4 regions of the Brevibacterium sp. CT2-23B genome follow, and region 2 is predicted to be linked to each of the others. Evidence: riboswitches for the same ligand, from Rfam matches in the RefSeq annotation. Region 2 holds a riboswitch; each other region holds the start of a gene.

Region 1 (6,032 bases), on a different contig from region 2:
GGTGAACTCGCGGACCTGACCGTCGGCGGTGGCGAGGATGTCGATGACCTCGTCCTCGCTGCCGTGTCCGCCCTTGAGCAGGACCGCTCCGGGCCCGCGTTCGAGCAGGCGACGAGCCTGGTCACGCATGGCTTCAGTCGTCTGCGCTTCGGGTTCGTCGTCGGAGATCAGCAGGGCCGCCTCGGGGAGGTTGGGGGTGATGAGGTCGGCGACGGGCAGCAGGTGGGTGCGCACGGCCTCGACGGCATCGGTCTCGAGGAGGCGGTGGCCGGAGGTCGCGATCATCACCGGGTCGACGGTATAGAAGCCGAGCCGGCCTTCGGCGGCGCGAGCGACGACGAGTTCGACAAGGTCACGGCTGCCGAGCATCCCCGATTTCGTCGCATCGACGGGCAGGTCGCCGAGCACGGAGTCGAATTGATCGGCGACGAAATCGACGTCGATCGGATAGACGCGGGACACACCGTGCGTGTTCTGCGCGACGAGGGCGGTGATGACGGTCGTGCCCATGGTCTTCCGCGCGGTGAAGGTCTTGAGGTCGGCATGGATTCCGGCACCGCCGGAGGGATCGGTGCCGGCGATCGACAGGGTGATCGGCGGGCGGGTTGTCACTGTGCACTCCCGGCGTATGCGGCGAGCAGCTCCTCTGCTGCCGTCTTCGGATCGTCGGCCATGCAGATCGCCGAGACCACGCAGATCCCGATCAGCCCACGTCCCTGCAGGTCAGGAGCACGATCGGCGTTGATGCCGCCGATCGCGACCGCGGAGATGCCCGCTTCTGCCACCAGTTCCCCGAGGCGGTCCGGTCCGATTCCGTCGGGGGCGTCGGCTTTCGTGGAGGTGTCATAGACCGGTCCGATGCCGACGAGGTCGACGACTCCGGAGTCTCGGGCGGCGGCGAATTCGACGCTGTTCGCGGCCGAGAGACCGATGAGCGGTTCCGCACCCAGGGCGGCGCGCACCTCGGCGACGGTGGTGTCAGTTTGGCCGACGTGGATATGCACATTCTCGCCTTCGGCGATGAGGCGGCGGGCCACCTCGACGCGGTCGTTGAGGACGACGGGCACCGTGCGGTCGGTGTCGCGGGTGGCGGCATCGACGGCGGCGATGACCTGGCGGGTGAGCGAATAGAAGCCTGCATCGTCGATGTCTTTGTCGCGGACCTGGACGATGCCCACTCCCCCGGCGACGGCGGCCTGCACGGTCTCGGCGACGCTGCGACCGGCCGCCTCGCATTGCGCGGAGTCGGTGACGAGGTAGAGGCGCGTGTCGATTCCGGCGAAGCGGTCGGTCGCGTCTGCTCGGTCGCTCACGGTCGCGCCGTCGTCGGCCGGGTTGTCAGCGATGTGGGCGGAACCGGCGGTCATGCCTGGACGCCTTCGCCGGCGGTTTCATTCGCAGAAGTGAGCGTGTCGAGGCCGATTCTCGCCTGTGCGAGTCGGTCACCGTCGACGGCGTGGAGTGCGTCGAGGAAGTTCACCGAGTAGCTGCCGGGCCCCTTCGCGCCATCGGCGGCGAGTTCCCCGGCGACCGCGAAGTGGGCGTGGGCGGCGACGACGGCTTCGAACTTCGCCGAGGCGGCCCCACCGTTCGCGGACTGCTCAGTGGCGTTGACGGCTGAGACGTCGGCGTCGGGGTCGGCGAGTCCGGCTCGGGCGGCGGCCAGGTAGGCAACGGTGACGGCACCGAGTGAGCAGCCGGTGCCGATGACGAGCGGCATGAACGCATGTCCACCTGAGATGCGGGCGACGTGGTCAGTGCCGTCGATGTGGGCGACGACGGCATCGGTGGGTCCGGAGACGGCGACGATGGCACCGGTCTCTCGGGCCAGCTTCGCGGCAGCGGGCAGGACGGCGTCGACTTCATCGGTGGAGTCGACTCCACGACCACCGAGTCCGACTCCGGCGAGTGCGGCGATCTCGGAGGCGTTGCCGCGGATGGCGGTCGGGTGATCGGCGGCGGCGCGGCGGATGCGGGAGGTGCGGAAATCGACGGCACCGACGCTCACGGGGTCGAGGACCCAGGGCTTGCCGGCGGCGTTGGCGACGTCGATGGCGGCATCGGCGGCGAGCAGCTGATGGTTCGAGGCCGTTCCGAAGTTGACGAGGATTCCGCTGGCGATCCCGGCGAACTGTCCGGCATCGGCCTCATGGTCGAGCATCGCCGGGGAGGCGCCGATGGCCAGGAGCACGTTAGCGCTGAACTGCTGCACGACGGTGTTCGTGATGCACTGGATGAGTGGATTGCTTGCGCGCAGATGCGCATTCGCAGAACGCAGGTCGAAGTCAACCATGACGATCCCTTCGCTAGTATGGCCCAGATCAGGTTCGATGGGTGTTCTCTCAGCCTCGGTGTCCTCCGTGCGCAGCGTCTTAGTGCGAACGGATCCTCATGAGGCACCCCATGTCATTGGCTCCGACTGTATCAGCCCGGTCGGACCCGGGCGACTTCATACTCTGCTTGGATGCTCAGCACCGACCGCTCGACTTAACGTCGCTGTATCAAGCTATGCATTGCGCGCTCGACGCTAAGGCGAGCGGTCGGCAGAGGGAGCTTCACGCCCCACTACCCGCGCCCGACGTACCTCTGTCCGCGGCGGCTGAGCGCGTCGATGACGACGGCGGTGAGCAGGACGAGTGCGGTGATGATCTGCTGCGCATCGGAGTTGAAGCCGATGAGGTAGAGACCGTTGTTGATCGCACCGACGACCAGAGCACCGAGCACGGCTGCCCAGGCGGTTCCTCGTCCGCCGAACAGCGAGGTGCCGCCGATGACAGCTGCAGCGATCGCATTGAGCAGGTCCTGCGTGCTCACCAGCGTCGATCCCGCATTTGTCGTCACACCGGTCTTGATGAAGCCGAACAATGCGGCCAGCACTCCGGCTGCCATGAACACGCTGATGCGCACCCAGGTCACGCGGATGCCGGCACGCCGTGCAGCTTCGACCTTGCCGCCGACGGCGTAGATGGAACGACCGTAGCGGGTCTTGCGCAGCACGAGGTCGATGATGATCGCAATGACGATCATGAGGAAGAAAGGCATCGCCAGACCGAAGTCCTGATTGACGAGGATGAGGAACCCGAACACGATCGCGGCCAGCAGCACGATCCGCACGATCACAGAGGTCCAGCTCGGAGCGCTGAGACCCTCCCGGTGGCGGCGCAGCTTCGAATAGATGATGCCGCCGCCGAAGCCGATGATCGCGACGGCGCCGAAGATATAGGCCCAGATCGCAGGAAAGTAGAAGCTGGCGAAGTCGAAGGCGAAGGTGTCCGACATCGACAGGTTCTTCTGCGTGCCCAATGTCGTCAGAGTCAGACCGGTGAACGCGAGCAGACCGGCCAAGGTGACGACGAACGCCGGGATGCCGACGACGGCGAAGAACCAACCTTGAATCGCGCCGACGACCAGGCCGAGCAGCAGCATGATGACCAGCGCCAAGGCCGGCGGCACACCTTGCCTTACCACCAAGACACCGAGCAGCGAGGCGGCCAAACCGCCCAATTGCGCCAGAGACAGATCGATCTCGCCGAGGAGCAGGATGAGGTTGATGCCGAGAGCCAGGATCGCGAGGAACGCGACCTGAGTGGAGAGGTTGACTAGGTTGGCCGGAGAGATGAAGTTCGAGTCGGCCGACTGGAATACGATGACGATGACGATGAGTGCGAGGATGACCGGGAACGACCCCAGCTGCCCCTCTTTGACCCGGCGGACGAAGGTGCCGATCACGCCTTCGGACGAGATCCGCTCATCGGTGATGAAGGAATTGCGGGTCATCGACGCTCACCCCTCCGTGCGGCGCGTTTGGTCACGACATTGTCGCTGGCTCCGGTGATCGCGGCGACCAGCACATCGGTGCGCTCGTCACCGGGGAAATCACCGGCGTCCTTGCCCAGCCGCAGCACGTGCACCCGGTCGCACACCGCCTGCACATCGGCCATATTGTGGCTGACGAGCAGCACGCCGAGGTCGCGTTCTTTGAGCCGTTCGATGAGGTTGAGCACTTCGGCCGTCTGGGCGACGCCGAGTGCCGCCGTCGGTTCATCGAGCATGACCAAGGATGGTTCGCCGAGGAGGGACCGGGCGATCGCGACCGTCTGACGTTGACCGCCGGACAGGGCCGCGATCGGTACGCGCACGCTCGGGATCTTTGCCGAGAGGCTGCGCAGCAGCTCCCAGGATTTGGCTTCCATCGTCACTTCGTCGAGGACGCCGCCGCGGGTCTTCTCATGTCCGAGGAACAGGTTGGCCACCACGTCGAGGTTCTCGCACAGGGACAGATCCTGGAACACTGTGGCCACTCCGGCTTTCTGTGCATCCTTCGGGGAGGAGAATCTCTGCGCCGTCCCGTTCATGATGAGTTCGCCGTCATCGGCGGCGTGGACTCCGGCGATGACCTTGATCAGGGTCGATTTGCCGGCGCCGTTGTCGCCGACGAGGCCGACGACTTCGCCGCGACCGACGCTGAGATGGATGTCGGTCAGGGCTTGGACTGCACCGAACCGTTTGTTGATTCCGCGCAGTTCGAGCACCGGCTCGCTGTCGCTGCCCGGCGTCCGCGTCGCCTCAGTTGCCGGGTCGGGTGTCTCTGGTGTCATCTGTTCCTACTTGTCGCAGTCGTTGACCCCGGCAGCCGGCGACCGGTGGCGGTCGCCGGCTCGAGGTCGGTCACGTCAGATTGTGAACGCGCACGCGCTCACTTCACGCCGGCATCGGCACAGAGCTTCTCCACCTTGCCTGTGCAGATGTCCTCGGCCTTGATCTGGTCACCAACGATGTCTTTGATGGTGTCGGTGGTGACGACCTTGGCTTCGACGAAGTCCGTGGGGGTGTCCTTGTAGGTCGTGCCCGCGTCGACGTCCTCGCCTGCGGCCAGGGCCACGGCGGCTTTGGCGGCGAACTCGGCCTGCGGTGGGATCGACTTGTAGATCGTGGCGTACTGGTCACCCTTGAGGATGTTCTGCAGACCGTCGACCTCGGCGTCCTGACCTGTCACGACGGGTTCGACCTTGGCTTTCTTCGTTGCGGCGATGACGCCGCCGGCGGTGCCGTCGTTGGCAGAGTAGATCGCGATCGGCTTCTCGCCCTTGCCCTGCAGCTGACCTTCGACCCACTGGCGGGCGTCGTCGGGGTTCCAGTCGAGGGTGTCGTGGCTGGCGGCGATGTCCACGCCTGCGCCCTTGAGGGTCTCTTCGGCGCCGGCCTTGAAGTCCGCGGCGTTCGGGTCCTTCGGATCACCATTGACCATCCAGACCGGTCCCGATTTTGGGTCGACGCCGGCGTCTTTGAGCCCGTCGAGGACGGCCTGGCCCTGCAGGTTGCCGATCTTCTTGTTGTCGAACGAGGTGTAGTAATCCGCACCTTCGAAGAAGCGGTCGTAGGAGATGACCGGGATCTTCTTCGCTTCGGCTTTCGACAGCGCGGATGAGACTGCGGAAGCGTCGACGGGGTCGAGGACGATGGCGTCGACGCCTTCGGTCACGGCCGCCTCAACCTGTTGCTGCTGCTGAGTCGCGTCCTGATTGGCGTTGCGGTATTCGACCTTCGCGTCTGGGTTGGCTTCTTTGAGGTATTTCTCGAAGTTCGGCTTGTCGAGCGACTCGTACCGGGTGGTCTTCGACTCGGGCAGCAGCAGCGCGATGGTGACGTCCCCGTCGCCGCCGGATCCGCTGTCGGCCTCGTCGTTTCCCTGGCCCTTCTGATTGCCGCAGCCGCTGAGCGCAAGAGCACCGATCGCGACGGAGGCACCGAGGAGCGCCAGCTTTTTGTGGGACTTAAGGTTGTGCCTCATTGTGAACCTTTCAATCTTTCTGACAACGTTGTCAGGCTGTTGAATATGATTCGCTGAACGCCGCCTGCTGTCAACTGTTTCGACAAAAATCTTCAGCGGGTGTACGGCGGCTCTTCACCGCTGCCACGAGCGATGACGCACAGCGCATTGTCGAAATCGGGCACGCCGTCGTCGACTCGATCGCGCCGGTTCGCCTCCCCCGCAATCGGGCCATCCCCTTCGCCGAGGCGGTCCCCGCCCT
Region 2 (6,032 bases):
CGCGCTCCGCCTTGATCGACGCTGACGAGGAGCGGAGCTCCACGCTTCGCATGGCGGGCAGCGCGGCCCGCGGCCAGGATTCTCCGGGGCCCCCGTTCCTCAGTTGTTCTGAGGGCCGACGGGCGGGATCCGGCCCGGAGCCGGACTCAGCCTTCCCGCAGGCCGACGGTCGGATCGGGCAGGCAGACCTCTCCGCCCGATGTGAGGAACTCGCGGCTCTTCTGCTGCATTCCCGCCAGGGCCTCCTGCGCCTCGGCGCTGCCGTAGGTGTCGCGGATGTCCTGGGAGATGCGCATCGAGCAGAACTTCGGACCGCACATCGAACAGAAGTGCGCGGTCTTCGCCGGTTCCGCCGGCAGCGTCTCGTCGTGGAACGCCTCGGCGGTCTCCGGATCGAGGCCGAGGGCGAACTGGTCCCGCCACCGGAATTCGAATCGAGCCTTCGACAGCGCATCATCGCGGGCCGTCGCCCCCGGGTGGCCCTTCGCGATATCGGCGGCATGCGCGGCGATCTTGTACGTGATCACCCCGGTCTTGACGTCGTCACGGTCGGGCAGCCCGAGATGCTCCTTTGGGGTGACGTAGCAGAGCATCGCCGTGCCGTAGCGGGCGATCTCCGTCGCCCCGATCGCCGAGGTGATGTGGTCGTATCCGGGCGCGATATCCGTAACCAGCGGACCCAAGGTGTAGAACGGCGCACCGTGACAGAGCTCCTGCTGACGTTCGACGTTCTCCCGCACGAGGTGGAGCGGAATGTGCCCGGGCCCTTCGACCATCACCTGGACGTCGTGGGCCCAAGCGCGTTCGGTGAGTTCGGCGAGAGTGTCGAGCTCGGCGAACTGGGCGGCATCATTGGCATCGGCGATAGAACCCGGCCGCAGTCCGTCGCCGAGCGAGAAAGCAACATCGTAGCGAGCGAAGATCTCGCAGAGTTCATCGAAGTGGGTGTAGAGGAAGTTCTCCTCGTGGTGGGCAAGGCACCAGCCGGCCATGATGGACCCGCCGCGTGAGACCATCCCGGTGACCCGGTCAGCCGTGAGAGGAACGTAGCGCAGCAGCACACCCGCGTGCACGGTCATGTAGTCGACACCCTGCTCGCACTGCTCGATGACCGTGTCGCGATAGATCTCCCAGGTCAGTGCGTTCGCATCGCCGTCGACCTTCTCCAGCGCCTGATAGATCGGGACGGTGCCGATGGGGATCGGCGAATTGCGGATGATCCACTCCCTGGTGGTGTGGATGTCATTGCCGGTCGACAGATCCATGAGGGTGTCGGCACCCCACTTCGCGGCCCACCGCAGCTTCTGCACCTCCTCGGCGATGGAGCTGGTGACCGCGGAATTGCCGATGTTCGCGTTGATCTTGACGAGGAACGCCTTGCCGATGATCATCGGCTCGGATTCGGGGTGATTGATGTTGTTCGGAATGATCGCGCGACCGGCGGCGAGCTCGGCGCGCACGAGTTCGACATCGCACTGCTCGCGAAGCGCCACTAACCGCATCTCCGGGGTGATGATGCCCTGCCTTGCGTAGTGCATCTGGGTCACCGTGCGGCCGGACTTGGCCCTTCGCGGAACCGGTTTGCGTCCCTTCCACTGCTGTGACGGGGCACCTCGGCGAACGGCGGCACGACCGTCATCGGCGATGCGGTGGCCGCGGGCGTCATACGTCTCAGTGTCGAGACGATTCTCGATCCACGGGAATCGCAGAGCGGGCAGTCCCTCCTCCGGAATGCTGCCCGGTCCGACAGTGCGGTACACGTCGACGGGATCGTTGTCCCGACCGTTCGCGTCCTCGAGCTCGATGCGGGTCACGGGAACGCGGATGCCGTGTTCCTCGTCCTCGACCCACGCCGGCGAATGCGTCGGATACTGCTTGAGGGTGAACTGGTCGTGCGAATCTGCGTCAGACGAAGTCGTGGCAGGGGCAGGTGTTTCAGGGGTGAATGCAGTCATCTGCAGTCCTCACTTCCTACGCCGGTATCAACCGGATCAGGTTCTACGGTCTCGGACGATCCAGTCCGATCTCAGCCCTTGCAGCGGGCTCCCGTGGCGTCGTGCCGTTCGTATCACGAATGACGCAGTGAGGACAACTGCGGCTCCTCGAGCGACAGGTTGGGGGTCAGCTGCCCTGGAGGAACGCCTTCGCTGCCGCACCGAGGGCGACGACGTCGGAGACCGCGACCATTTCGCGCGCCGAGTGCATCGAGTACAGAGCCGGACCCACATCGACGGTCGTCATGCCCAGTCGGGTTGCGGTCAGCGGTCCGATCGTCGACCCGCAGGGCATCGCATTGTTCGACACGAAATCCTGGTACTCGACCCCGGCGGCCGCGCACGCCTGCGACCATACGGCGGCGCCTACCGCATCCGTGGCGTAGCGCTGCTGAGCGTTGAGCTTGAGCAGCGGTCCTCCGCCGAGGCTGGGGCGGACATGCGGATCGTGCCGTTCCGGATAGTTCGGGTGGGCAGCATGCCCGGCATCGGAGGAGACGCACACCGAGGTGGCCATCGACGCGAGATAATCGCTGCGCGTCGACTGCGGCAGCAAGGAGGCGACGATGCGCTCGGTGACATCGGCGAGGAACGGACCGCACGCGCCCGAACGCGAATTCGACCCGATCTCCTCATGATCGAACGCCGCGAACAGAGGGATGCCGTCGAGCCCGTCGGCATCGAGCTGGGTGAGCGCGGTGACGCCGGCATGGACGGACAGGAGGTTGTCCAGCCTCGGCGAGGCGAAGAACTCTTCGGCGGCACCGAAGAGGGCCGGCTCCTGAACGGGAATGGTGTAGACATCGTGGCCGACGACGGACTCGGCATCGACCCCGGCAGAGGCGGCGAGCAGTTCGATGATGTCCGCCTCGGCGAGGTCGGCCAGACCGATGACGGGAGCGGTGTGACGCTGCTTGTCCAGGGCCAGGCCCTCATTGACCTGCCGGTCGAGGTGGATCGCGAGCTGCGGGATGCGGGCGATCGGCCCGGTGCGGGCGAGCACGATGCTGCCGTCGGCGAGACTGAGTCGACCCGCGAAGGCGAGCTCACGATCGAGCCACGAATTCAGCAGCGGCCCGCCGTAGATCTCCACCCCGACCTGGCGGGTGCCTTCGGCGGTGAACTCGCCGCCGGGTTTAAGTTTGAACGCAGGGGAATCGGTGTGGGAGCCGAACACACGGAACCGGGGAGCCACCTCGGTGACGGTGGGATTCATCCACGCGATGAGCGCGCCGTCGCGGATGACGTAGTGCCCGGTTCCGGGCGTCAGCACCCAGGGAACGGACTCGTCGAGGCGGGAGAAACCGGCCTCTTCCAGGCGTTTCGCTGCCGTGTCCACCGCGTGGTAGGAGCTGGGAGATGCGCTGACGAAGTCGCCGAGGTCAGCCGCTGTCGTCGCGGCCACATCCGGTCTCGGGAGTGATTCATTCATTTCCCCAGCCTATCGTTTGCGGTAGTTTGGAGGTGAAGAAGATCAGGTCTCAGACGCCGGGTTGCCACCGGGTCCGAGAATCAGGCGGGGGCAGCGACCCTGCGACCGCACCAGCGACGGCAAGGAGTGTTCGACGTGAACCAGTTCGTGACGGAGTGGAACACCTGGCGCGACTCACGGAACTCAGCCCTTGCGAAACCGTTCGGCTGGCTCAGTGTCGTCGGACTCCACTGGCTCGACGCCGAATCGACCTGGACCGACGCCCCCGGCACGTTCACCGTCGACGACGGCTGGGTGACCGTATCCCTGAAGACCGGAATCAAGGCCGGCCCCGCAGCCGAGACATTCGACCTGCTCAGCAAGGTCGGCAACGGTGAGTCGGCTGGTGCCGTTGCTGCTTCTGGCGTGAACGGCGGAGGACCGACCCGTGCGACCAGCCCGGCCGTGCCCAGCGACACCTCGACTCTGCCGAGGGTGATGGACCAGTCCGGTGCGGGCGCGGCTGCGGCAGACGCTGCGGGTGCCGACTCTTCTGCCGGAACGGATGCCGGATCCGATGCGGGGTCCGACGGCGGATCCGACTGGCACGCAGCAGCGCCCGCCAAGCCACAGGTCCGCGTGGAAGAGAATGGGTTCAGCGCGAAGCTTCCGAACGGCGGCTCGCTCAACTGGTTCACCGTCGGCAACGTCCTCTACGAACTCATCGATCGGGGCGGCCGCCTCGGCGTGCGTGTGCGCAATTCGAAGTCCCCGCTGCTCGGGAAGTTCTTCGAGGTTCCGGTCTTCGACCCGGACCCGGACTTCGTCTTCCTCGCCCGGTTCACCAGGTTCGACCCGTTCAAGACCTACACCATCGAAACCGCCCAAGAGGACCTGCAGCTGCAGACACAGGCGGCGGGAACCGTCACCTTCGAGACCTCGCACGGTGAGGTGAGCCTGCTCGCCACCGGGTGCCCGAAGACCGGACTCCAACTGGACTTCCACGATTCGACGAACGGGAGCACCACCGCTGCGTGGCGGACCATCGACCTCGGAGTGCCGAATCAGGACGGGTCGCTCGTCATCGATTTCAACCGTGCGGTGAACTACCCGTTCGCGTTCACCTCATTCGCCACCTGCCCGGCCCCGATCGAGGGAAACGTCGTTCCCTTCGACGTCACCGCAGGTGAGCGGCGTCCCCCGTTCTTCTACTCGGAGGCCGGGATCAACGTGCCGTTCCTCTTCTACGTGTGGTGGGACGAAGAGAGCGCCGAGGTGACGCGCCCCTGGTATTCGCGTTTCGGCCTCGACATCACCATCCTCAACCCCAACCACGACGACGGGCGGATCTCCCTCGTCGGCTTCGACGGGGTCGCGATGTCCGGCGGAGATCTGTCGCCGCTGGGGCGCAAGGCCCGGTCGCGGCTCATCGATGTCGCCACCGAAGCGCTGACTTCACGGATTCCGGTCATCGGCATCGGCGCGTACTCGGCGTTCGTCATCCAGGCCCAGCGTGAGCTGCGTTCGCAGCAGGGCTATGTCGATGGCATCGAGACCGAATACGAGGCGCCGGCGGACCGTCTGCTCATCGTGATGAACAACGAACTCGACCCGAAGCAGGCCGGTTTCGACATCGTCCACACCGACGCCAGTGGGCTGATCTACGTGGAGATGCCCTTCGACATTCCGCTCGAATCCGATCGCACCGAGGTTGAGGACTTCCAGGCGGCCATGGAGTCCGGTGCCTCGATCACGAGCTGGCAGGAATTCGACTACCGCATGGTCGCCCTCATCCGCCACCACCGCTGACGGCCGGCTCCCAGCCTCAGTCCCAGCGCCCGTTTCCTCCCAGAACTACCTAACGGCGGCCCAGCAACCTCGCGCGAGGTTGCTGGGCCGCCGTCAGGTAGTAATTACCAGATGGTGACTCGCTGGTCGGGGGCTAAGTACATGCCGTCGCCCTCTGCAACGCCGTAGGTGTCGTGGAAGGCGGACATGTTTTTCACGACCTGGTTGCAGCGGAACTCCTCCGGCGAATGCGGGTCGATCGACAGCCTGCGCACGCGCTCCTCGGTGCGCATCTTCGACCGCCATGCCTTCGCCCATGCCTCGAAGAACGCCTTCGCCTGCTCGGCCGACGGCGCCACCGGCACGCCCGGGGTGCCCGCGCGTTCGCCGAGTTCGAGCTCGAGCGCCTTCCACCCGATCGACAGACCGCCGAGGTCGCCGATGTTCTCACCGACCGTCAGCGCCCCGTTGACGTGCTGATTCAGTTCGAGACCTGTCGGGACCAGCTCTTCGTACTGGGCGATGAGCGCATTCGTGCGCTCCTCGAACAGGGTCCGATCCGATTCGGTCCACCAGTCGACGAGGTTGCCGTCACCGTCGTAGCGCGATCCCTGATCGTCGAACCCGTGACCGATCTCGTGGCCGATGACCGCGCCGATCGCTCCGAAGTTCGCGGCCACCTCACCGGAGGCGTCGAAGAACGGCGGCTGGAGGATCGCTGCCGGGAAGACGATCTCGTTCATCACCGGGTGGTAGTAGGCGTTGACCGTCTGCGGGGTCATCAGCCATTCCGTGCGGTCGATGGGCCCGCCGATCCGCTTCACCTGCCGCACATGCTC
Region 3 (6,032 bases), on a different contig from region 2:
TGACCGGCGAAGCGGAAGATCGTGCCCCACACCAACGGGGTGCCGGTGAGTTCGGCGGCATCATTGGATAAGTACCGAGTGGCGAAGTTGTCCGCCCCGTCAACGACGACATCGTGTTCAGCGAAGAGACCGAGCACATTCTCCGGGCTCAGCCGTTCCGCGATCGTGCGCACCTCGAAGTTCGGATCGAGCCGGTGCACGGCATCGGCGGCAGATGAGACCTTCGGTCGGCCCACATCCGCATTCCGGTGGATGATCTGGCGCTGCAGGTTCGAGGCCTCCACCACGTCATCGTCGATGATCGTGATCGACCCGACTCCTGCGGCCGCGAGATAGTTGAGGACTGGAGCCCCGAGCCCGCCGGCGCCGATGACCAGCACCGAGGCGGCCCGCAGACGCCGTTGTCCCTCGAGTCCGAATCCCGGCAGGCTCAGGTGCCGGGAGTAGCGTTCCAGCTCCGTCCGGGACAGAGACTCCACGGGGTCGACGAGAGGAGGCAGCGACGGAGGAGTGGCGGCAACGGTGGTCATCGTGCTGCGACCATTCCATCGAACGGCGATGATGCCAATGCCAACGGTCGTTTGGGAATCCTCCCGGCTCCGGCCGCCAGATGCCCGGCCTCGACGGCCAAAGCCATCGCCCGGGCCATGGCGTGAGCATCGTGGGCGCGGGTGACCGCCGAGGCCAGCAGCACCGCGGTGCACCCGAGCTCCATCGCCAGAGCGGCATCGGAGGCGGTGCCGACACCGGCGTCGAGGATGACGGGCACCTGTGCACGGGAGACGATGGTCTCGATGTTGTGAGGGTTGAGGATGCCCAGCCCACTGCCGATCGGAGCACCGGCCGGCATCACCACAGCCACGCCAGCGTCCTCCAGACGCTTCGCCAGGGCCGGATCGTCGTTCGTGTAGGCGAAGACCGTGAACCCATCGAGGACGAGCTCCTCGGCTGCGGCGAAGAGCTCGATGGGATCCGGCAGCAGGGTGTCCTCATCCGCGATGACCTCGAGCTTCACCCAATTCGTCTCCAGCGCCTCTCGGGCCAGTCGGGCGGTGAGCACGGCATCCCGGGCCGTATAGCAGCCGGCGGTGTTCGGCAGCACCCGAATACCCAGACGCTGGAGCATTGTGAACACTGAGTCGCGGGACTCGGCATCGAAACGGCGCATCGCCACAGTGGTCAGCTCGGTTCCCGAAGCCACGAGTGCGTCTTCGAGAATGCTCAGGGAACTCGCCCCTCCCGTGCCCATCACGAGGCGAGACGACATCTCCACATCATCGATCGTCCAGGTCATCTCAACCTCCCTGCACAGCGGTGACGATGTCGACGGTGTGCCCGTCGGCCAGGGTGTAGTCGGACCAGGCACCGCGACGGATGACTTCACCGTCGACGGCCAGGGCGATGCCCAGGCGGCCGCCGTCGGCTGGTGTCCCATCGGGGTTCAGTTCCCGTCCGGTGACGTCGGCGATGAGGTCGAGCGCCGAGGTGGCACCCGGCAGCTCATGGCGAGCGCCGTTGAGGACGATGGTCGGTGAGTGTTCGTGGTCGGTCATGCGTTGCTCCTCATCGGGTAGGCACTGGTGTGGTCTGTGGTGAAGCGGTGTGGGGACACGGACTCGAGCGTCCCGTCAGGAGGCCAGTCGGAGGCGACGCCCAGGGCGAGCTCGGCACCGAGCCTGCCGCCGAACGGGGCCAAGAGGATGCCGTGGCGGAAATACCCGGTGCTCACGATGCAGCCGGGATCGATGCGGCCGATCATCGGCAGGTCGTCCGGAGAACCGGGCCGGGCACGGGTGGTGATATCGGTGATCTCCGCGTCGAGGATGCCCGGGACCAGTCGCTGCCCGTCGGCGAGCAGCCGGTGAATCGTCCCGGCCGGAGTGCCGGAGAGTCCGTCCTCACGCGAACTGGCACCGAGCACGATCTCGCCGTCCGGGCGAGGAACCAGGTAGACGGGGCGACCATTGACCAGCCCGCGGATGGTGCGGCTCAGCAGCGGAGTCGCCTTCGCGGAGGCGCGCAGTCGCAGAACATCACCCCAGACCTCACGCAGAGGCAGCTGCGGGGCACCGACGATCGCGGACACAGCGCTGCCGGCGCAGATGATCACCTGATCGGCCTCCAACCGGCGGCCATCGCCCAGTGCGACTCCCACAGTCGTATCGCCGTCCTTGATCAGGCTGGCCGCCCGCTGGCGAATGAAGCCTCCTGAGTGAGAGGACAGGACAGTCAGCAATGCGGCAGTGAGCCGACGGGGGTCGATCGAGTGATCGCCTGGAATGTGGACTGCCCCGGCGACGGCAGGCGACAACGACGGCTCAACCCGGCGGGCAGCACTGCCGGTGATGAGCTCGGTGGCGAAACCGGACCGCGATTGTGCATCGCGCAGCTCCCGCAGAGCCTGCAGATCAGCTCGGTCACCGGCGCACACCAATGTTCCGGCATCCGAAAAACCGAGATCGCTGCCAGCGGCGCTCGCCACCTCGGCGGAGAACTGAGGATACATCTGCGCGGAGGCTCGCATCAGCGGGTACAGGGGAGTCTGCCCCCAGACCACCTCGGCGGCGGGAGCGAGCATCCCTGCGGCAGCATGGCTCGCACCCTGAGCGGGCGCAGGATCGATGATGGTGACTTCGGTACCGAGGCGGCGCAGATACCAGGCCGTGGACAGGCCGATGATCCCGGCGCCGACGACAATGACTCTCACAGCTTCTCCCTCCGGCGGCATGATCCGCATCAGGTCTGACGGTCGGCTCCTACGCCCTCTCAGCCTCGTTGGGAGGCTCCCGCGAACTCCTCTACTCTATGACCATGACCACACAGATGCCACCGCGCACCGCAGCGCGGCAGACGAAGAGAGCCTGGAGAGAGGCGCGACTGGCAGAGGCGAAGCTCTACCTGTGCACCGATGCCCGGACCGGTCAGGGCGACCTCGCCGAGTTCCTCGACGCCGCCTACCGTGGAGGTGTCGACATCATCCAACTGAGGGACAAGAGCCTCGAGGCCCGCGCCGAGATCGCGGCATTGGAGGTCCTCAAAGATATCGCCACCCGTCACGACAAGCTCTTCTCAGTCAATGACCGTGCCGACGTTGCGCTGCTGACCGACGCCGACGTCTTCCACGTCGGTCAAGGCGACCTCACCAGTGCTCAGGCCAGGGCTGTGCTCGGACCCGATGTCATCCTCGGCCGCTCGACCCATTCCCTCGAGCAGGCGCTCGCCGCCGAGGCGGACCCGGAGACCGACTATTTCTGTGTCGGGCCGGTCTGGGAGACCCCGACGAAGCCAGGCCGCGCCTCTGTGGGGACGGCGCTGCTGACCGCCACCGCCGCCGAGGCGGCCAAACCGTGGTTCGCGATCGGCGGTATCGCGACCGGGGAGAGGCTGGACGCGATCCGTCAGGCGGGCGCGAGGCGTGCCGTCGTCGTCCGTGCGATAGCCTCGGCTGAGGATCCCGCTGCGGCCGCGCGGGAGCTCAAGGAGGAGTTGGAATGACCCAAGCAGCTGACAGCGCATCCGACGGAATGGGTGCTGGCGCCGACCTGTCGATTCTCATCGCCGGGGCGGGGGCGACCGGCGGAGCGTTCGGCACCTATCTGCAGGAGGCCGGACGCAATGTCACTTTCCTGCTCCGGCAGGCACGGGCGGAGACGGTCCGCGCGGAGGGGCTGCGCTTCACTGCACCCGGTGATGATCGGACGAATCAGGTCGATGTCATCACCGCTGAGGAACTCACAGCCGCACCACGAACCTTCGACCTCGTCATCGTCGCGGTCAAAGCGGGTGGACTCGACTCGGTCATCGCCGATATCGGACCGGCTGTGGGCGAGCAGACGACGATCATTCCGTTCCTCAACGGCATGGCTCAGATCGAGAAGCTGCAGAGCAGATACCCCGGACAGGTGCTCGGAGGGTTCGTCAAGATCGTCGGCACCATCAGGGACGGAGCCGTCGTCCAGCTCACCGACCTGGCCGTGATGACCATCGGAGATCTCCACGGCGCCGAAGTGCCCACACGCATCTCCGAGGCGCTCGATGTGCCCGGATTCAAACTCCAGACCGTCGATGGAATCATCGACGGGCTGTGGGAGAAATGGATCTTCATCGCCGCGGCAGGAGTCGTCACCTGCCTGTTCCGCGCCCCGGTCGGAGCGATCATGGAAGCCGGCGGCAGATCGCACGTGTATGCCATCGTCGATGAGCTCGAAGCCGTGGCGGCTGCGGCAGGACACCCGGTGTCGGAAGCCTCCCACGCCATGACTATCAAGATGCTCACCGAGGACGGTTCCGCCTTCACCTCATCCCTCTACCGGGATGTGACGGCAGGGCTGCCGAGCGAAACGGAGCACATCCTCGGCGACCTGTCGATCAAGGCGGAGGATCTGGGAGTGGCGACTCCGCTGCTCGACCTCACACTTGTGCAGCTGCGGGCAGGGGAAGCCCAGAAGCGGCTCTGACTTCGGCAATGCCGGTGCGCAGCATCGCCAGATACGGCTCCTGCGGCTGAGCGTGTTCGACGTCGGACGAACGATGCGCGGCGGTGAACGTGACCATCGGGACACCGTCGACATCATCGAGGACGAGCAGCGTCTCGTACCCGCCCGGACCCAGAGAGTGGGAGCTGCCGGCTGCCAGATCGAAGACGAGGCGTTCCAGTGGACTGTCCGGTTCGGGCGGTCGGTGCATCTCCTGTGCCGCCACATCGGCGAACTGTTCGGCAGTGATGAGGTAGGCCTTGGCGGGGGTCGGTCCGGGGAGGAAATGATCGTAGAAGGCCATGCCGCCGCCCCACACCTTGGACTCGCCGGCGAAATAGATCGTTCCGGGCAGTTCGATCCCGGCTTCTGCGCGGGGCAGTGTTGCGTCCCTGGCACCTGGATAGGTGACCATCGCCCCGGGCGGTCGCCCGCCCTGCAGATAGCAGGCGAGCCGATCGCGAGCCATGTTCGACCCGTAGCTGACGTACCACACATATGTTTGAGACATCCCTGCCATCGTGACATCTCGGGCTTGGAATTCGGTGAATCGGTGACGTGCGCGTCCTCTGCGGCGCCGGCGTAATCGGCGGACGAGTTCGGCGCTGCCGGTGATGGCCAGGGCGATGCCGATGCCCACGGCGACTCCGAGCAGCGGCCGGTCCTCGAAGATCATTCCCCCGATGAGTCCGATCACCGTCGAATAGAGCGCCCAAGCGAGACTGCCGATCCCGTCCCAGAGCAGGAAAGTGCGGATCGGGAACCCGAGCAGACCGGAGCCGATGGTGGCCAGGCTGCGGCCCCCGGGAACGAATCGGCCGGCGATGAGCACGGTCCCGCCTCGGTGAGAGAAGACCGTGTGGGCGGAGTCGAGCAGGTTCGCGATGCTCGCCCACTGTCGCCATCGGCCGACCCCGGTCGCAGCGAATCGGCCGACGAGGTGAGCCGCCAGGTCCCCGAGGAGAGCCCCTCCGGCAGCGGCGAGGACGAGTCCTGCCGGGTGAGGGTGCCCCGTCGCGGCGAAGGTCGCAGCGGTGATGAGCAGAGTCTCCGACGGCACAATCGGCACGAGCGAGTCCAGTGCCGCGGCCACGGCGATGAGCAGGTACACCCACGGAGAGGTGAGGGTGGCGGTGAGCAGCTCGAGTGCGAGATCCATACTCATCCACGCTAGGCACAAGACGGCAGGGCCGGTACGCGGTCGGGCGCACGGTCAGTGCGGCCGACCGGCAGGTGCCATTGCGGAAAACCGGAATCCGAGACTGCGGCCGAACCTCTGGGAGGCGGCGTCAGGCGTTGCTACGATCGACTCATGCCCTGGCCGAGCGCGCTGTCCACCCGCCTTCCTCCGGAAGTACGGATGTTCACCGCGCGGTGGGCGCGGTCCGTACTCGCCGTCGCGTGGGGCGGTCTGCTGTGTCTGCCGCTGCTCATGGCCTCCGTGCTTCCGCCCACCTCACGCATGGCCGCGAAGGTGCGGAGCTGGGAACTCGCTCGGCATTCTCGCGGGTTCGGACTCGTCCTCGCCGACGAGCCGACCAAACGTCGGTTCCTGCT
Region 4 (6,032 bases), on a different contig from region 2:
GCTTCGACGGCTCGGAACTCGCCGCCCAAGCCGTCCGCTACGGCGCAGTCGAGGCCGAACGCCGCAGAACCGTTCTCACCGTCGTCACCGCGTATGAGCTGCCGACGATGATCTATCCGAATATGGCCTCCATCCCCAGTGAACCCGAGGATGACAAGGCGAAGAAGGAAGCAGAGAAGACCCTCGCCGAGGCGGTCGAACTTCTGCGCGATTACTCCGGTGAGAAGTCCTTCCGCACGGCACCCGGCAATTCCGCCGGTGCGCTCGTCACGCTCAGCGCCGATGCCGAGGTCGCCATCGTCGGCGCCCGCGGCCGCGGCGGTTTCATGGGTCGAGTCCTCGGATCCGTGTCCACGGCGCTGCCTGCCCACGCTCACTGCCCGACGATCGTCGTTTCCGAACGGTCGGCCTCGGCAACGGCCGGCAACGGCCCAGTCGTCGTCGCGGTCGACGGTTCCGACACCGGTCGGGTCGCCATGTTCACGGCAGCCGCCGAGGCCGCCTTACGCGGCACGGAACTCGAACTCGTCGTGGTGCTGCCGGCCGGTGAGGAATGGCTCTACTGGTACCCCGACCTCGAACTCAGCTCCGAGGTCACCGCGCGTCGACAGAGGCAGCTGACCGAATCACTCGAGAAGGAAGCCGCGACGCTGTCGGAGCAGTTCCCGGATCTGACGGTGACCACCTCGGTGCCGGTCGGCGATCCGACTGAGACTCTTGTCGAGATCAGCTCCCGCGCACAGCTGACGGTGATGGGCACCCGTGGGCGCGGACGGATCCGCAGCGCACTGCTGGGATCCGTCTCGCGCGGAGTCCTCAACCACGCCGAGGGTCCGGTCATGGTGGTTCCGAGCTGATCGACAGCGCCGGGTTGATCAGCACGGCTGTGCCGATCAGCTGAGCCCGGCACCTCGGCGGCGACGGCTCACCACGAGAAGTGTCGCACCGAGTGCCAGCGCTCCCGCGCCGACGGCCAAGGGCAGTGCGAGCCCACCGCCGGTGCGGGGCAGGTCTCCATCCCCACTCGCCGAGGCGGTCCCGGATGAATCCGAATCATCGCCCGTTCCTGCGGCGTTCGCCTCGGTCGCATCTGCCTCGGCTGCATCTGCCTCGGAGCCGGAGTCGGCAGTGCCGGCATCTGCTGTCCCCGAGTCTGTTCCGTTCTCGTCGTCGGTACCGTCAGACCCGACACCACCCGAGGCAGCACCGTCGGAGGCGGCGCTGTCGGAGGCGGTGCCACCCGTACCAGCGTCGTCGCTGGTTCCGGCATCCTCGGCACCTGCGTCCGCGTCGTCGCTCGTTCCTGCACTGTCGGCGTCATCATTCGCACCTGCATCATCAGCACCTGCCGCGGAGTCGGCACCCGCGCTGGCGCCGGAACCGGCGTCTGCACCGGCATCGGCCTCCGCGTCGTCATCCGGGGCTGGTTCTTCCGCCTCGGCGCGCCTGAGTTCGACATCGTCGATCTGCTCGGCTGCGGCCTGCGCCTCCGCGCGCTCACCATCGGCCGATGCCCCGCCTGCTGGCACCTCATAGGTCGTCGCCCGCAGCGCCTCGTCGCTGACCCGGACCCGCGTGAAGGCGGGCACGTCGTTGTGGACGCTCTTGCCTTCCCAGTCGAGGCCGGGAACGTAGTCATAGAACTTCGACCCTGATGACGAGGTCAGCGTGAGGTAGAGCGTCTGCCCGTCTTCTTTCTCTTCCTCGGCTCCCGCTTCGGAGCCCTCAACAGGCTTGCCTTCGCCGTCCATGAGGAAGGTGCGGTTATAGATGTGGTCGTGGCCGGAGACGACGAGGTCGATGTCATTGCGGGCCGCGACCGGAGGGATCGCTTTCCGCAGCCGCTTCACATCGAGGTCATCCCAGTGCGTGGCCGTCGAATAGATCGAGTGGTGGAACCCGAGCACAGTCCACCGTGCCTGGTCACCATGCTCGGCGACGACTTCCTCGATGAACTCGGCGTGGGCGTCCATATCCGAACTGTTCGAGTTGATGTTGAGGAACAGGACTCCGTCCTCGATGAACCAGTAGTCGCCGCCGGAGGTGATGACGCCGCCACCGCCGTGGTCCTGGCTGACATTGGGTCGGTTGAAATGCTGCTCGTAGGCTTTCGATGACACATCGTGGTTGCCGATCGTCGTCGCCTGCGGGATCGTCCGGGTCGCTTCCGGTGCCAGGTACTGAGCGTACTGCTCTTGGTTGCCGGCGGAGTTGACCTGGTCTCCCAGCGAGTAGAAGAAGCTCGGGTCGTCGGCGGTGGCCGCTGCCGAGGACAGGGTCCGGTCCCAACCGGCCGCGTCGTCGGGATCTCCGCCTCCGGCGCCGACCTGAGGGTCGCCGAAGACGAGGAATTCGTCAACGCCTCCGGACGATCCTGTGGTGAACTGCTGCACCTCGGTGAACCCGTCCTTGTCGCTGCCGACCTGGTAGGCGTATTCGGTGTCGGGTTCCAGGTTAGTCATGCTCGCATGGTTGAAGTGACGCTTGAGGTCGGTGGCAAGGCCCGAGTCCGTGGTCTCAGCCTTGTCAGCATCGGCGGGGAGCTTTCCGCCGTCGACCTCACTAGCCGGTGCCCACCGGACCTCTCCCCCACCGGCACTCTCGCTCATCCACGAGAGGTTGCGCGCCGTGGAGTCGGCCCCGACCTGCAACACGGTATCGGTGATCGCCTCGCTCCCCGCGTCCGCCTCGGCGGGCGAATCCGTCCGGTCAGGGCTCGGAGTCTGAGCAGAGTCGGCCTTCGCGCCCTGGGTCGCGGTCGCCCCTCCGGAACCGAGAGATGGCTCGGCACGCACGGGCACCGGGGCCGCCACCAGAGCGGCGAGCAGGGTGGCGGCGGACAGGGCACTGAGCGGTCTCTTAAGTCGATGCGTATTCACCCGCCCATTCCTACTGACCAGTAGTGTCCGGTTGTTCGAGGCCCATCGACGGGAATGGGAACGGGAAGTGAATCCTCGATGACCACCCCCGGCCTCCGCGTCGCCACGGATCCCGGTCGCTGCCCCGCTCCCCTGTTGTACAGTGGTGGCTACGACAGGGGAGCGCCGTCAGGGGCGCTGAGAGTGCAGAAGAAGCTGCAGACCCTCGAACCTGATGCGGTTAGCACCGTCGAAGGAAGTCGAGACTCTTCACCCCTCCTTGAAATGAGGAGGCACAATGCCGAAAACCACCACGCCGAACACCACCCCCACCCCTTCACGTGCCTTCACCGCGGCGCCGAAATCCAAACAGTGGCGGGTGGTCGACTATGTCACCACCGCCGTTCTCGGCATCGCCGTGGGACTCGTGTTCTGGGTGTTGGCGCTGAGTTGGAAGGTCCTCGAACTCGCCTTCCAGGCATTCCCGCCGTCGATCGGCCTCATCGCCGGGCTCTGGGTGCTGGCCGGTCCGCTCGCCGGTGCGATCATCCGCAAACCCGGTGCCGCGCTCCTGTGCGAACTCATCGCGGCCATCGTCGAAGCCGTCCTCGGCTCCCACTTCGGAGCAACCGTTCTGCTCTCGGGTCTGCTGCAGGGCCTCGGTGCCGAACTCGTCTTCGCCGCCTTCGGCTACAAGCGCTTCACCCTGTGGGTCACCGCCGCATCGGGCATGCTGGCGGCTGCGTTCATGGCAGTGAGCGAGAACATCATGTACAACGCCGAATGGCAGTTCGGCTTCCAGGCGATCTACGCAGTCTGCGCGATCGTCTCCGGCCTCGTCATCTCCGGGATCGGCGCCTGGTTCGCCTACCGGGCGATCGCGGCTACCGGAGCGCTCAGCTCCTTCGCCTCAGGCCGACTGCGCTGATGGCGCTGCCGATCACGGCCGCCGGCTTCTCATGGACACACACCGACCGTGACCAGCCGGCAGTCGGACCGCTCGATCTGCAGATCACGGCCGGAGAGAAAGTGCTGCTGCTCGGCGCCTCCGGGGCCGGCAAATCGACGTTCCTCCACGCCGTCGCCGGTGTCCTGCCCGAGGAATCGGGTGAGGCCACCGGTGAACTCCTCGTCGGCGGTGAGAAACCGGATCCCCGCCGAGGCAGCACCGGGCTGGTCCTCCAAGATCCCGATTCTCAGGTGATCTTCTCCCGCATCGGTGATGATGTGGCGTTCGGGATGGAGAACCTCGGACTCCCGTCCGAGACAATCGACGCTCAGGTCCCCGAGTCCCTGCAGGCGCTGGGACTCGATCTGCCGCCGGAGCATCCGAGTGCCGCTCTGTCCGGTGGGCAGAAGCAGCGGCTGGCTCTGGCCGGGATCCATGCGATGGCCCCGGAGGTCATCGTCCTCGACGAACCGACGGCCAATATCGATCCCGCCTCAGCGACCGAGGTCCGCGATGCCGTGCTCACCGTGCAGGCCGAGACACAGGCGACCATGCTCGTCGTCGAACACCGGGTCGAGCTGTGGATCGATCACGTCGACCGGGTCATCGTGCTCGGCCGCGACGGCATTGCTGCCCAAGGTCCGCCCGCGCAGATCTTCTCCGATCCGGACCTGACCGACACACTCGTCGACTGCGGAATCTGGATGCCGCGGCACTCCCCCGACCCGCGCCGAGGCGGAACCGCGGGAATCGATCGGACGTCGGGCCGCATCGGCGAGGTTCTGCTGCGCACCCATCGGCTCAGCGTTGCTCGACCGCGCATGGCCACCCCCGCCGCGACCGACCTTGACCTGAGCCTGCGTGCCGGTCAGGCACTCGGAATCGTCGGTGCGAACGGGGCAGGCAAATCGACCACGGCCCTGACCCTGGCGGGCCTTCTGCCCGAATTCTCCGGACAGGTCCTCGCCGAGGCGCCCCTGCGGGACGGAGCCAAACGGGCCCGGCCATTCGCCTGGCCGTCGAAGCAGCTGGCGGCGCACATCGGCATGGTCTTCCAGGAACCGGCACACCAGTTCCTCACCTCGAGCGTGGCGACCGAACTCGAGCTGGGCCCCCGACTGGCCGGATGGTCTGCCGCCGAGTCGCAGGCACGGGTGGATGAGCTTCTTGAGGGACTCGGTCTCACCGGGTTGGCGCAGGCTCATCCGCAGAGTCTCTCAGGTGGGGAGAAGCGACGCCTGTCGGTGGCAACGATGCTGGCGCCCCGGCCACGGGTGCTCATCGTCGATGAGCCGACCTTCGGTCAGGATGCGCTGACGTGGGCGGGGTTGGTGGAGATGTTCCTCGATGCCTTGGTACACGGTTCCGCGGTGGTCGCGGTCAGCCACGATCAGGCGTTCCTCGAGGCCATAGGTGCCGATGTCCTCGAGCTCGGTGGCTGCCTGAGTGCAGATCGCGATGTCGTCGACGAGTCGGAATCGCGTGTCAGGGCGGGTGATCGCGGTGAGTGAGAGTCTCGATGTGCGTTCTCGCCCCTCCCCCGAGGTCGCCGTACAGGATCCGGGACAGCTCATCCCCGTGGTGCGTTCCACCGCTTTGGCTCGGTGCAATCCGCTGACGAAGATCGCAGTGGCCCTCATCCTCATGGTCGGGGCGCTGCTGAGCATTGATCTCATCTCTGCCGGGGTGGTGCTGCTCGCGGCAGTGCTGGCGCTGCCGGCGACGGGACTCGATCTGGTGGCCGCGGCCAAGCGGCTGTGGTTCCTCCCCGCCGGCGCTCTGCTCGCCGCTTGGGGCACGGCGCTGTTGGCGGAGAAGACCGGGGATGTGGGCGTCGACTTCGGTCCGATTCTGTTCACCACGGGTTCGTTGACGGCCGCCGCGGCGATCTTCGTCCGTGCCCTGGCTTTGGCGATCCCGCTCATTGTGCTCGCGTCGACGATCGATCCGCGTGATCTCGCCGATGCGCTCATTCAGCACCTGCGGCTGCCGGAGCTCGTCGTGGTCTCGGTTCTCGCGGCCTCGCGTCTGCTCGGACTGTTGGTCAGTGAGTGGCAGGTACTGGCGATGGCCAGGCGGGCCAGAGGCGTCGCGGGCGGTTCGCTTCTGCGGCGCACGGGCAGCCTCTTCAGCGGAGTGTTCGTCCTGCTCGTGGTCTCGATTCGCCGGGCAACGAACCTGGCGATGGCGATGGAGGGACGGGCATTCGGTCGTCCGGGCCACAC

Evidence for each region. Region 2 has a riboswitch for thiamine pyrophosphate ahead of thiC (phosphomethylpyrimidine synthase ThiC). Riboswitches for the same ligand answer to the same signal wherever they lie in the genome.
Region 1: linked by a shared signal. The riboswitch ahead of HIM68_RS06475 (hydroxyethylthiazole kinase) and the one ahead of thiC (phosphomethylpyrimidine synthase ThiC) in region 2 are both predicted to bind thiamine pyrophosphate.
Region 3: linked by a shared signal. The riboswitch ahead of thiO (glycine oxidase ThiO) and the one ahead of thiC (phosphomethylpyrimidine synthase ThiC) in region 2 are both predicted to bind thiamine pyrophosphate.
Region 4: linked by a shared signal. The riboswitch ahead of HIM68_RS15570 (ECF transporter S component) and the one ahead of thiC (phosphomethylpyrimidine synthase ThiC) in region 2 are both predicted to bind thiamine pyrophosphate.

What each region holds. Positions count from the first base shown of each region.
Region 1 is NZ_JABBYK010000002.1:299,360-305,391, reverse strand. Features, by position in the region: gene thiD (bifunctional hydroxymethylpyrimidine kinase/phosphomethylpyrimidine kinase) at 1-612, opposite strand, end outside; gene thiE (thiamine phosphate synthase) at 609-1,367, opposite strand; gene HIM68_RS06475 (hydroxyethylthiazole kinase) at 1,364-2,293, opposite strand; TPP riboswitch at 2,281-2,414, opposite strand; gene HIM68_RS06470 (sugar ABC transporter permease) at 2,566-3,777, opposite strand; gene HIM68_RS06465 (ATP-binding cassette domain-containing protein) at 3,774-4,598, opposite strand; gene HIM68_RS06460 (substrate-binding domain-containing protein) at 4,697-5,791, opposite strand; gene HIM68_RS06455 (LacI family DNA-binding transcriptional regulator) at 5,884-6,032, opposite strand, start outside.
Region 2 is NZ_JABBYK010000004.1:127,743-133,774, reverse strand. Features, by position in the region: gene thiC (phosphomethylpyrimidine synthase ThiC) at 147-1,955, opposite strand; TPP riboswitch at 1,953-2,060, opposite strand; gene HIM68_RS11630 (M18 family aminopeptidase) at 2,122-3,426, opposite strand; gene HIM68_RS11625 (DUF1684 domain-containing protein) at 3,562-5,214, shown strand; gene HIM68_RS11620 (M13 family metallopeptidase) at 5,319-6,032, opposite strand, start outside.
Region 3 is NZ_JABBYK010000001.1:291,039-297,070, forward strand. Features, by position in the region: gene moeB (molybdopterin-synthase adenylyltransferase MoeB) at 1-530, opposite strand, end outside; gene HIM68_RS01350 (thiazole synthase) at 527-1,294, opposite strand; gene thiS (sulfur carrier protein ThiS) at 1,296-1,553, opposite strand; gene thiO (glycine oxidase ThiO) at 1,550-2,707, opposite strand; TPP riboswitch at 2,697-2,800, opposite strand; gene thiE (thiamine phosphate synthase) at 2,812-3,495, shown strand; gene HIM68_RS01370 (ketopantoate reductase family protein) at 3,492-4,457, shown strand; gene HIM68_RS01375 (DedA family protein) at 4,411-5,634, opposite strand; gene HIM68_RS01380 (sensor histidine kinase) at 5,788-6,032, shown strand, end outside.
Region 4 is NZ_JABBYK010000006.1:151,186-157,217, forward strand. Features, by position in the region: gene HIM68_RS15560 (universal stress protein) at 1-857, shown strand, start outside; gene HIM68_RS15565 (FN3 domain-containing metallophosphoesterase family protein) at 894-2,879, opposite strand; TPP riboswitch at 3,026-3,134, shown strand; gene HIM68_RS15570 (ECF transporter S component) at 3,157-3,786, shown strand; gene HIM68_RS15575 (ABC transporter ATP-binding protein) at 3,786-5,318, shown strand; gene HIM68_RS15580 (energy-coupling factor transporter transmembrane protein EcfT) at 5,329-6,032, shown strand, end outside.